Regions from separate parts of the Streptomyces sp. Ag109_G2-15 genome, predicted to be linked through region 3. Evidence: riboswitches for the same ligand, from Rfam matches in the RefSeq annotation. Region 3 holds a riboswitch; each other region holds the start of a gene.
What was found. A riboswitch is a leader RNA that binds a small molecule or an ion and turns the genes downstream of it on or off. The one in region 3 is predicted to bind thiamine pyrophosphate.

Region 1 (3,268 bases), 2.0 Mb from region 3:
GCCCCTGCCGGGCCCCGCTCACCGCTTCCGGCGTCGGCCCCTGCCGCCGCGCGCCGGAGCGGGCTGTGCCCCGGCGGGGGCCGCCGCGTCCGGTCCCGGCCGGTCGGCCGACACCACCAGGGCGGCGAGCGCGGTGGTGACCGGGACGGAGGCGACCAGGCCGATCGAGCCCACCAGCGTGCGCACGACCTCCTCGGCCACCAGTTCGCTGTTGGCCACCGTGCCCACGCTGCTCTGTGCGATCGAGAACAGCAGCAGCAGCGGCAGCGCGGCGCCGGCGTAGGCGAGGACGAGGGTGTTGACCACCGAGGCGATGTGGTCGCGGCCGATGCGGATGCCCGCCCGGTACAGCCCGCGCCAGCCCATCGCCGGATTGGCCTCGTGCAGCTCCCAGACCGCCGAGGTCTGCGTCACCGTCACATCGTCCAGGACGCCCAGCGAACCGATGATGACGCCGGCCAGCAGCAGACCGCTCATGTCGATCGACGGATACAGGCCGTGGATCAGACCGGTGTTGTCGTCCGTGTTGCCGGTGAGCGCGGCCCAGTCGATGAACTCCGAGCCGAGGACGCCGATCAGCAGGAGGGAGGCCAGCGTGCCGAGCACCGCCACCGACGTACGGGCCGACAGTCCATGGCACATGTAGAGCGCGATGAGCATGATCGCGCTCGCCCCGACGACGGCCACCAGCAGCGGATTCGAGCCCTGCAGGATCGCGGGCAGGATGAAGAGCGTCAGCACCATGAAGCTCACCGCCAGCGCGACCAGCGCCATCACACCGCGCATCCGTCCCACCACCACGACGGCGAGCGCGAAGATCCCCGCGAGCAGCGCCATCGGGAACTTGCGGTTCACATCGGTGACGGAGTACTGCAGGTCCTTCGGCGCCGAGGGCTCGTAGGCGACCACGACCTTCTCGCCCTGGTGCAACTGCCGTGACTGGTCGGGCTGCACGATCTCGGTGAACGTACGGCCCTGGTCGTTGCCGGTGTCGACCCGGACCGTCGCCTTCTTGCAGGTACCTTTCGCCTCCTGCTGCGCGGAGTTGCCCTCAGCGGTGGAGGTGTCTCCGGTCGGGGTGTCCCCCGAGGCGTTCACCGACTTGCAGCTCACCTCGACCACCTTGGTGACCGTGGCCTGCTGTGTCTGGCGGTCGAAGCCGACGCCCGTGCGCTCGTGCGGTGGGGCTCCCCCGGGCCAGAGCACCACCAGGCCGACCACGACCGCGGCCGCGAACGGGATCAGGATCGCCGCGATGACCTTGCGCAGATGCTTCGAGACCGGCGCGGCGGGTCCGTGGCTGTGGCTGTGACCGTGCGAGTGGCCGTGGCCGTGGCCGTGGCCGTGGCCAGGGCCCGGGACGTGCTGGTGCCCGTGTCCGTCGCCGTCATGGCCGTGTCCGTCGCCCTGTCCGGAACCGCCTCCGCGCGGCGGTTCGGAAGGCGGGTACGGGTACTGCTCCATGGTGGTCACCGCCAGATCATCGCAAGAACGCCAGGGGCCCTCTGGTCACCGCGCCCGAATTGACGCTAGCGTGGAGGCACCTTTGCACACGCGGGAGCTCGGAGCACCGGGCTGAGAGGACGCTGACCTCCGTATTCGCGATGTTTCACGTGGAACGTGGTTTCACGGGAAACATCGGCAGACGGAAACCGCTGCGTCGACCGCCGAACCTGTTACCGGGTAATGCCGGCGTAGGGAGTAGGTCTCATGACCAACAAGGACGCACGCACGCCTGCCTCCGTCCAGGACGACAAGTCCCAGGAGGCCGGGAAGTCCATCGGCTGGCACAAGGCGTATATCGAGGGCACCCGCCCCGACCTGCGCGTGCCGGTCCGCCAGGTGCACCTCACCAACGGGCAGTCGGTCACGCTGTACGACACATCGGGCCCGTACACCGATCCACTCGTCGACACAGATGTCCGCAGGGGCCTGCCGCCGCTGCGGGACAACTGGATCATCGCCCGCGGCGACACCGAGGAGTACGCCGGCCGTCCCGTCCGTCCCGAGGACGACGGGATCAAGCACACCTCACCGCGCGGCGGGCTGCGCAACCTGGACGCGGTCTTCCCCGGGCGCCCGCGTCAGCCGCGCCGGGGCCGTGACGGCAAGGCCGTCACACAGCTCGCGTACGCCCGCCGCGGCGAGATCACGCCCGAGATGGAGTTCGTGGCCCTCCGCGAGAACGTTTCTCCCGAGGTGGTCCGCGAGGAGATCGCGGCGGGCCGTGCGGTGCTGCCGGCCAACGTCAACCACCCGGAGATCGAGCCGATGATCATCGGCAAGCGGTTCCTGGTGAAGGTCAACGCCAACATCGGCAACTCCGCGGTCACGTCCTCCATCGAGGAGGAGGTCGAGAAGATGACCTGGGCGACCCGGTGGGGCGCCGACACGGTCATGGACCTCTCCACCGGCCGCAACATCCACACCACCCGCGAGTGGGTGCTGCGCAACTCCCCCGTCCCCATCGGCACGGTGCCGCTCTACCAGGCGCTGGAGAAGGTCGACGGCAGGGCCGAGGAACTGACCTGGGAGATCTACAAGGACACGGTCATCGAGCAGGCCGAGCAGGGCGTGGACTACATGACCGTCCACGCGGGCGTGCGCCTGCCGTACGTGCCGCTCACCGCCAACCGCAAGACCGGCATCGTCTCGCGCGGCGGCTCGATCATGGCCGCGTGGTGCCTCGCGCACCACAAGGAGTCGTTCCTGTACGAGAACTTCGAGGAGCTGTGCGAGATCCTCGCCGCCTACGACGTCACGTACTCGCTGGGCGACGGCCTGCGCCCCGGTTCCATCGCGGACGCCAACGACGAGGCGCAGTTCGCGGAGTTGCGCACGCTCGGGGAACTCAACCGGATCGCCAAGCGTTTCAACGTACAGACCATGATCGAGGGCCCGGGACACGTCCCGATGCACAAGATCAAGGAGAACATCGACCTTCAGCAGGAGATCTGCGATGAAGCTCCGTTCTATACGCTCGGCCCGCTGACGACGGACGTTGCTCCGGCGTACGACCACATCACCTCCGGCATCGGTGCCGCGATGATCGCCTGGTGGGGCACGGCGATGCTCTGCTACGTCACGCCCAAGGAGCACCTGGGCCTGCCCAACCGTGACGACGTCAAGACCGGCGTCATCACCTACAAGATCGCGGCGCACGCGGCCGACCTCGCCAAGGGGCACCCCGGAGCACAGGAGTGGGACGACGCGCTGTCCGACGCCCGCTTCGAGTTCCGCTGGGAGGACCAGTTCAACCTCGCCCTGG
Region 2 (3,268 bases), 4.2 Mb from region 3:
GGATGTTCGCGGCGACCGTGCGCGGGCCCTGCAGGGCGTTGTCCCAGTGGTGGACCAGCAGCCGGGCGCCGTACCGGGCCGAGGGGAAGGAGGCGCAGTCGCCGACCGCGTAGACGTCCGGGGCGGAGGTGCGCAGCTGGGCGTCGGCCACGACCTCGCCGTGCGTGCCCAGCTCGATGCCGGAGCCGGCCAGCCAGGCGGTGGCGGGGCGCGCGCCGATGCCGACGACGACGGCGTCCGCGGGCAGCCGCGTGCCGTCGGCGAGCACCACCGCGCCGGGCTCGACGCGCTCCACGCGCGCGTGCGTGCGCAGCTCGGCGCCGCTGTCGGCGTACCAAGCGGTCATCGGGGCGGCCACCTCGGGCGGGAGCGCGCCCGCGAGCGGCCGGTCGGCGGCCTCGACGACGGTCACCGCGCAGCCCGCCTCCCGGGCCGCCGTGGCGAACTCGGCGCCGATCCAGCCGGCGCCGACGACCACGATGGCGTGCTGCCGGGCGAGCACCGGTCGCAGCCGTTCGGCGTCGTCCAGGGTGCGCAGCAGGTGCACGCCGGGCACACCCTCGGTGCCGGGCAGCGTGATCGGTTCGGCGCCGGTGGCGAGGACCAGCACGTCGTACGGGACGGGCCCGGCCTCGGTGTCCAGTTCGTGGTCGCCGGGGCGCACGCCGAGCACCTCGCAGCCGAGCCGCAGGTCGACGCCGAGCGACTCGAAGTCGATGTCGAAGGCGGAGCCCTCGGCCTTGCCGAGCAGCACGGCCTTGGACAGCGGTGGCCGGTCGTACGGCTGGTGGGGCTCGGCGCCGATCAGCGTGACGGTCCCCGTGAAGCCCTGTTCACGCAGGGCGACCGCGGTCTGCACTCCGGCCATGCCGGCGCCCGCGACGACCACGCGCCGCCCCTGTGACGTGCCCTGCTGCGGTGTCTGCTCGCTCACCCGATCACCATAGACAACTGACAATCCGTCAGTCAGCGGGCGTGCTCGGTGACCTGCTCCACAACGCTGGTCCCGGCGCCCGGCTGGGACTCCCACTCCCAGGTCTCCTCCAGCCGCACCCGCCCGTCCGGCAGCTCCACGACGGTCGAGACGCAGTGCCCCGAGGAGGTGGTCCCGTCCCGCTTGAGCTGCACGTACCGGAAGTCCAGCCGGTCACCGGCCCGGGTGCCGACCAGATGGCCGCGTACGACGTCGCCGCCCGCGTACTCGGCCCAGATCTCGCCGTCCTGCTCGTGGTACGTGAACCGGGTGCGCGTACCCACCTGACCTGGTGCTTGGTCCGCCACCGGGGCGAGGACGAGGCCGTCCAGCGAGCGGGCCATGGATCGGGGCTCCCTTACGAGTGACGAGCGCTGCGGGCTAGGGTGGCCACCGTACAAGCACTCGCGGGAGCCCGGACGCACCGGGCTGAGAGGGAGGCTGGCGGCCTCCGACCGTACGAACCTGATCCGGGTCATGCCGGCGAAGGGAGGGGCTGGACGCCCATGTCGTCACGTACGTCCGACGTCCTCGTCATCGGGGGCGGGATCATCGGCCTGGTCACGGCCTGGCGGGCCGCGCAGCGCGGGCTCGCCACGGCCGTGGTGGACCCCGAGCCCGGCGGCGGGGCCGCGCGGGTCGCGGCGGGGATGCTGGCCGCGGTCACCGAACTGCACTACGGCGAGGAGACGCTGCTCGCCCTGAACCTGGAGTCCGCCCGCCGCTACCCGGACTTCGCGGCCGAGCTGACCGAGCTGACCGGCCACGACCTCGGCTACCGCCGCTGCGGCACGCTCGCCGTCGCGCTCGACGCCGACGACCGCGCCCACCTGCGTGAACTGCACGCGCTCCAGCAGCGTTCGGGCCTGGAGTCGGAGTGGCTGTCCGGGCGGGAGTGCCGGCGTCTGGAGCCGATGCTCGCGCCCGGGGTGCGCGGCGGGCTGCGGGTCGACGGCGACCACCAGATCGACCCGAGGCGGCTGGCCTCGGCCCTGGTGGCCGCGTGCGAGCGGGCCGGGGTGGTGTTCCACCGGTCCTGGGCCGAGCGGCTCGACGTCGTCCGGGACCGGGCCGCCGGGGTCACCACGGCGGACGGCACGGTGCTGCGCGCGGAGCGGACCGTCCTCGCGGGCGGCAGCCTCAGCGGGCGCCTCACGGGCGTCCCGGAGGACGTACTGCCCCCCGTGCGGCCGGTGAAGGGCCAGGTGCTGCGGCTGACCGTGCCGCGCCGGTACGCGCCCTTCCTGAGCCGTACCGTGCGGGCCGTGGTGCGCGGCAGCCAGGTCTACCTGGTGCCCCGGGAGAACGGCGAGCTGGTCGTCGGCGCCACCAGCGAGGAGCTGGGCTGGGACACGACGGTCACCGCCGGGGGCGTGTACGAGCTGCTGCGCGACGCCCATGAGCTGGTGCCCGGGATCACCGAGCTGCCCCTCACCGAGACCCGGGCGGGACTGCGCCCCGGCTCCCCGGACAACGCGCCGCTGCTCGGCCCGTCCGGGCTCGACGGGCTGCTGCTGGCCACCGGGCACTACCGCAACGGAGTGCTGCTCACGCCGGTCACCGGGGACGTCATGGCGGAGCTGCTGGTCAGCGGTGAGCTGCCCGACGAGGCCCGTCCGTTCACGCCGAAGCGCTTCGGCGCCGTACTCATGGAGCAGCCCGCATGAACATCTCCGTCAACGGGGAGCGCCGCCAGGTCGCCCCGGGCACCGCGCTGGACGCCCTCGTGCAGACCCTCACCGTGGCGCCCTCCGGGGTGGCCGCCGCCCTCAACGAAACCGTCGTCCCGCGCGCGCAGTGGGCGACCACGGCCCTCGCCGAGGGTGACCGTGTCGAAGTCCTCACCGCCGTGCAAGGAGGCTGACCCATGGCCGACGATCCCTTCGTCCTCGGTGGTGTGCCCCTCGGCTCCCGGCTGATCATGGGTACGGGCGGCGCGCCGAGCCTGGAGGTGCTGGAGCGGGCCCTGGTCGCCTCCGGTACCGAGCTGACCACGGTGGCCATGCGGCGGGTCGATCCCGCGGTGCACGGCTCGGTGCTGTCGGTGCTGGAGAAGCTGGGCATCCGGGTGCTGCCGAACACGGCGGGCTGTTTCACCGCCGGGGAGGCCGTGCTGACCGCCCGGCTGGCCCGGGAGGCGCTGGGCACCGACCTGATCAAGCTGGAGGTCATCGCCGACGAGCGGACGCTGCTGCCGGACCCGGTGGAGCTGCTGGACGCGGCGGAGACGCTGGTCGACGACGGCTTCACGGTGCTGCCGTACACCAACGACGACCCCGTGCTCGCGCGGAAGCT
Region 3 (3,268 bases):
CGGTGGCCGAGATCGGGGAGAAGCCGTTTCGTGCCAAGCAGCTCTCGCAGCACTACTTCGCGCGGTACGCGCACGACCCCGAGCAGTGGACCGACATCCCGGCCGGCTCGCGGGACAGACTGCGCGAGGCGCTGTTCCCGGAGCTGATGACCGTCGTGCGGCATCTGTCGACCGACCAGGGGGACACGCGCAAGACGCTGTGGCGGCTGTTCGACGGCACGCTCGTGGAGTCGGTGCTGATGCGGTACCCGGACCGGGTGACCATGTGCATCAGCTCGCAGGCCGGGTGCGGGATGAACTGTCCCTTCTGTGCCACCGGGCAGGCGGGGCTCGACCGGAATCTGTCGACCGCCGAGATCGTCCATCAGATCGTCGACGGGATGCGGGCGCTGCGGGACGGTGAGGTCCCCGGTGGGCCGGCTCGGCTGTCCAACATCGTCTTCATGGGGATGGGCGAGCCGCTCGCCAACTACAACCGGGTCGTCGGAGCCATCCGCGCGCTCACCGATCCCGCGCCGGACGGGCTCGGGCTCTCGCAGCGCGGGATCACCGTGTCGACGGTCGGGCTCGTGCCCGCCATCCACCGGTTCGCCGACGAGGGCTTCAAGTGCCGGCTCGCGATCTCCCTGCACGCCCCCGACGACGAGCTGCGCGACACCCTCGTCCCCGTGAACACGCGCTGGAAGGTGCGTGAGGTGCTGGACGCCGGGTTCGAGTACGTCGAGAAGTCCGGGCGCCGGCTGTCGATCGAGTACGCGCTCATCCGCGACATCAACGACCAGGCCTGGCGCGGTGACCGGCTCGGACGGCTGCTCAAGGGCAAGCCCGTGCACGTCAATCTCATCCCGCTGAACCCGACGCCGGGGTCCAAGTGGACCGCCTCGCGGCCGGAAGACGAGAAGGCGTTCGTCGAGGCGATCGCCGCCCATGGGGTGCCGGTCACCATCCGGGATACGCGGGGGCAGGAGATCGACGGGGCTTGTGGTCAGCTCGCGGCCACCGAGCGGTAATCTGGCCACGTCAATCACATCTTCATATTCCGACAGGGGAGCGCCACAGCGCTGAGAGTGCGGCAAGCGGGCCGCAGACCCTCTGAACCTCGCCCAGGTCATTCTGGGTAGGAAGTTCGGTCACCACTCATGCTGTTGCGCCCTGCCCGGATCCTTCCCCGAAGGACCGGGCGGGGCCGCGTTCTTCCTGGCCAACCCCAGGAGGACACTCACGTGCACACCAAGACCCTCGTGGCCACGGCGGTCGGCCTCGGCCTGCTCACCTTGTCCGCGTGCGGATCGACGGACACCAAGGGCTCCGCGGACTCCAAGACCGTCACCCTCGTCAGCCACGACTCGTGGGCCGTCTCGAAGAACGTGCTCAAGGACTTCGAGAAGCAGTCCGGGTACAAGGTCAGGGTCCTGAAGGGCGGCGACGCGGGCCAGGCCGTCAACAAGGCGATCCTGACCAAGGACAACCCGCAGGGCGACGTCTTCTTCGGCGTCGACAACACGCTGCTGTCCCGGGCCCTCGACAACGGTCTCTTCCAGCCGTACGAGGCGAAGGGCCTCGGCACCGTCGGCGCCGCCTACCAGCTCGACCAGGACAAGCACCGGGTCACGCCCATCGACTACGGCGACATCTGCGTCAACTACGACAAGGCGTACTTCGGCGAGCACAAGCTGACCCCGCCGCAGACCTTCGCCGACCTGGCCAAGCCCGCGTACAAGAACCTCCTCGTCACCGAGAACGCGGCCACCTCCTCGCCCGGCCTCGGCTTCTTGCTCGGCAGCGCCGCGCAGTACGGGGATGGGGGCACCTCCCGCTCGAGCGAAGCCGAGAGTGGGGGAGGCTGGCAGGGCTACTGGCAGAAGCTCAAGGCCAACGGCGTCAAGGTCGTCGACGGCTGGGAGCAGGCCTACTACCAGGAGTTCTCCGGGTCGTCGGAGGGCAAGAAGGCGGGCGGTGACCGGCCGCTCGTCGTGTCGTACGCCTCCTCCCCGCCCGCCGAGGTGATCTACGCCAAGAAGCGGCCCAGCACCGCTCCGACCGGTGTGGCCACCGGCACCTGCTTCCGGCAGATCGAGTTCGCCGGGCTGCTGAGCAACGCGAAGAACACCAAGGGCGGCAAGGCGTTCATCGACTTCCTGCTCTCCAAGGAGTTCCAGCAGGACATGCCGCTGAACATGTTCGTGTACCCGGTGGTCAAGGGCGCCGCGGTGCCCGCCGACTTCACCAAGTACGGGCCGGCCGCCAAGGATCCCGAGACCATGGCCCCCGCCAAGATCGCCGCCAACCGCGACCAGTGGGTCAAGTCGTGGACGTCACTCGTACTGAAGTAGCCACGAGGCGGACGCGCGGGAGCGCGGCGCGGCTGGGGCTCATGGCCCTGCCCGTCGCGTTCTTCGCCGTCTTCTTCGCCTGGCCCGTGGCCGCGATCGTCGCGCGCGGGCTGAAGGTGGACGGCGTCTGGCAGTTCGGGCGGATGGCGGACGTCGTCACCCAGCCCGACATCCGGCACGTGCTGTGGTTCACCACCTGGCAGGCGCTCGCCTCCACCGCGCTCACCCTGCTGCTCGCCCTGCCCGCCGCCTACGTCTTCGCCCGCCTGGACTTCCCCGGCAGACAGCTGCTGCGAGCCGTCGTCACGGTCCCCTTCGTGCTGCCGACCGTCGTCGTCGGTACCGCGTTCCTCGCGCTCGTCGGCCGTGGCGGGCTCCTCGACGACCTGTGGGGCGTACGGCTCGACACCACCGTGTGGGCGATCCTGCTGGCGCACGTCTTCTTCAACTACGCGGTCGTCGTCCGCACGGTCGGCGGCCTGTGGGCCCAGCTCGACCCCCGGCAGGAGCAGGCCGCCCGGATGCTCGGCGCGTCCGCGCTGCGGGCCTGGCGGAAGGTGACGCTCCCCGCCCTCGCACCCGCCGTGGCCGCCGCCGCGCTGATGGTGTTCCTGTTCACCTTCACTTCCTTCGGCGTGGTGCAGATCCTCGGCGGGCCCACCTTCTCCACCCTCGAAGTGGAGATCTACCGCCAGACCTCAGAGGTCTTCGACCTGTCCACGGCCGCCGTCCTCACCCTCGTCCAGTTCGTCGCGGTGGGCGCGATCCTCGCCGTGCACGCCTGGACGGTACGGCGGCGGGAGACCGCCCTGCGACTCGTCGACCCGAAGGTTACCGCCCGCCGGCCGCGCGGTGCCGGGCAGTGGGCGCTGCTCGCCGGGGTCCTGGTCACCATCGCCCTGCTGCTGGTCCTGCCGCTCGCCGTGCTCGTACGG

Region 1: another riboswitch for thiamine pyrophosphate. It lies ahead of thiC (phosphomethylpyrimidine synthase ThiC); the one in region 3 lies ahead of CRP49_RS03895 (thiamine ABC transporter substrate binding subunit).
Region 2: another riboswitch for thiamine pyrophosphate. It lies ahead of thiO (glycine oxidase ThiO); the one in region 3 lies ahead of CRP49_RS03895 (thiamine ABC transporter substrate binding subunit).

Annotation. Positions count from the first base shown of each region.
Region 1 covers NZ_OCNI01000001.1:2,998,969-3,002,236, forward strand. Annotated here, with positions in the region: gene CRP49_RS13360 (YibE/F family protein) at 19-1,464, opposite strand; TPP riboswitch at 1,545-1,718, shown strand; gene thiC (phosphomethylpyrimidine synthase ThiC) at 1,711-3,268, shown strand, end outside.
Region 2 covers NZ_OCNI01000001.1:5,195,056-5,198,323, reverse strand. Annotated here, with positions in the region: gene CRP49_RS23335 (NAD(P)/FAD-dependent oxidoreductase) at 1-934, opposite strand, end outside; gene CRP49_RS23330 (hypothetical protein) at 967-1,317, opposite strand; TPP riboswitch at 1,371-1,482, shown strand; gene thiO (glycine oxidase ThiO) at 1,480-2,640, shown strand; gene thiS (sulfur carrier protein ThiS) at 2,637-2,837, shown strand; gene CRP49_RS23315 (thiazole synthase) at 2,841-3,268, shown strand, end outside.
Region 3 covers NZ_OCNI01000001.1:957,605-960,872, reverse strand. Annotated here, with positions in the region: gene rlmN (23S rRNA (adenine(2503)-C(2))-methyltransferase RlmN) at 1-1,010, shown strand, start outside; TPP riboswitch at 1,035-1,142, shown strand; gene CRP49_RS03895 (thiamine ABC transporter substrate binding subunit) at 1,224-2,333, shown strand; gene CRP49_RS03890 (iron ABC transporter permease) at 2,375-3,268, shown strand, end outside.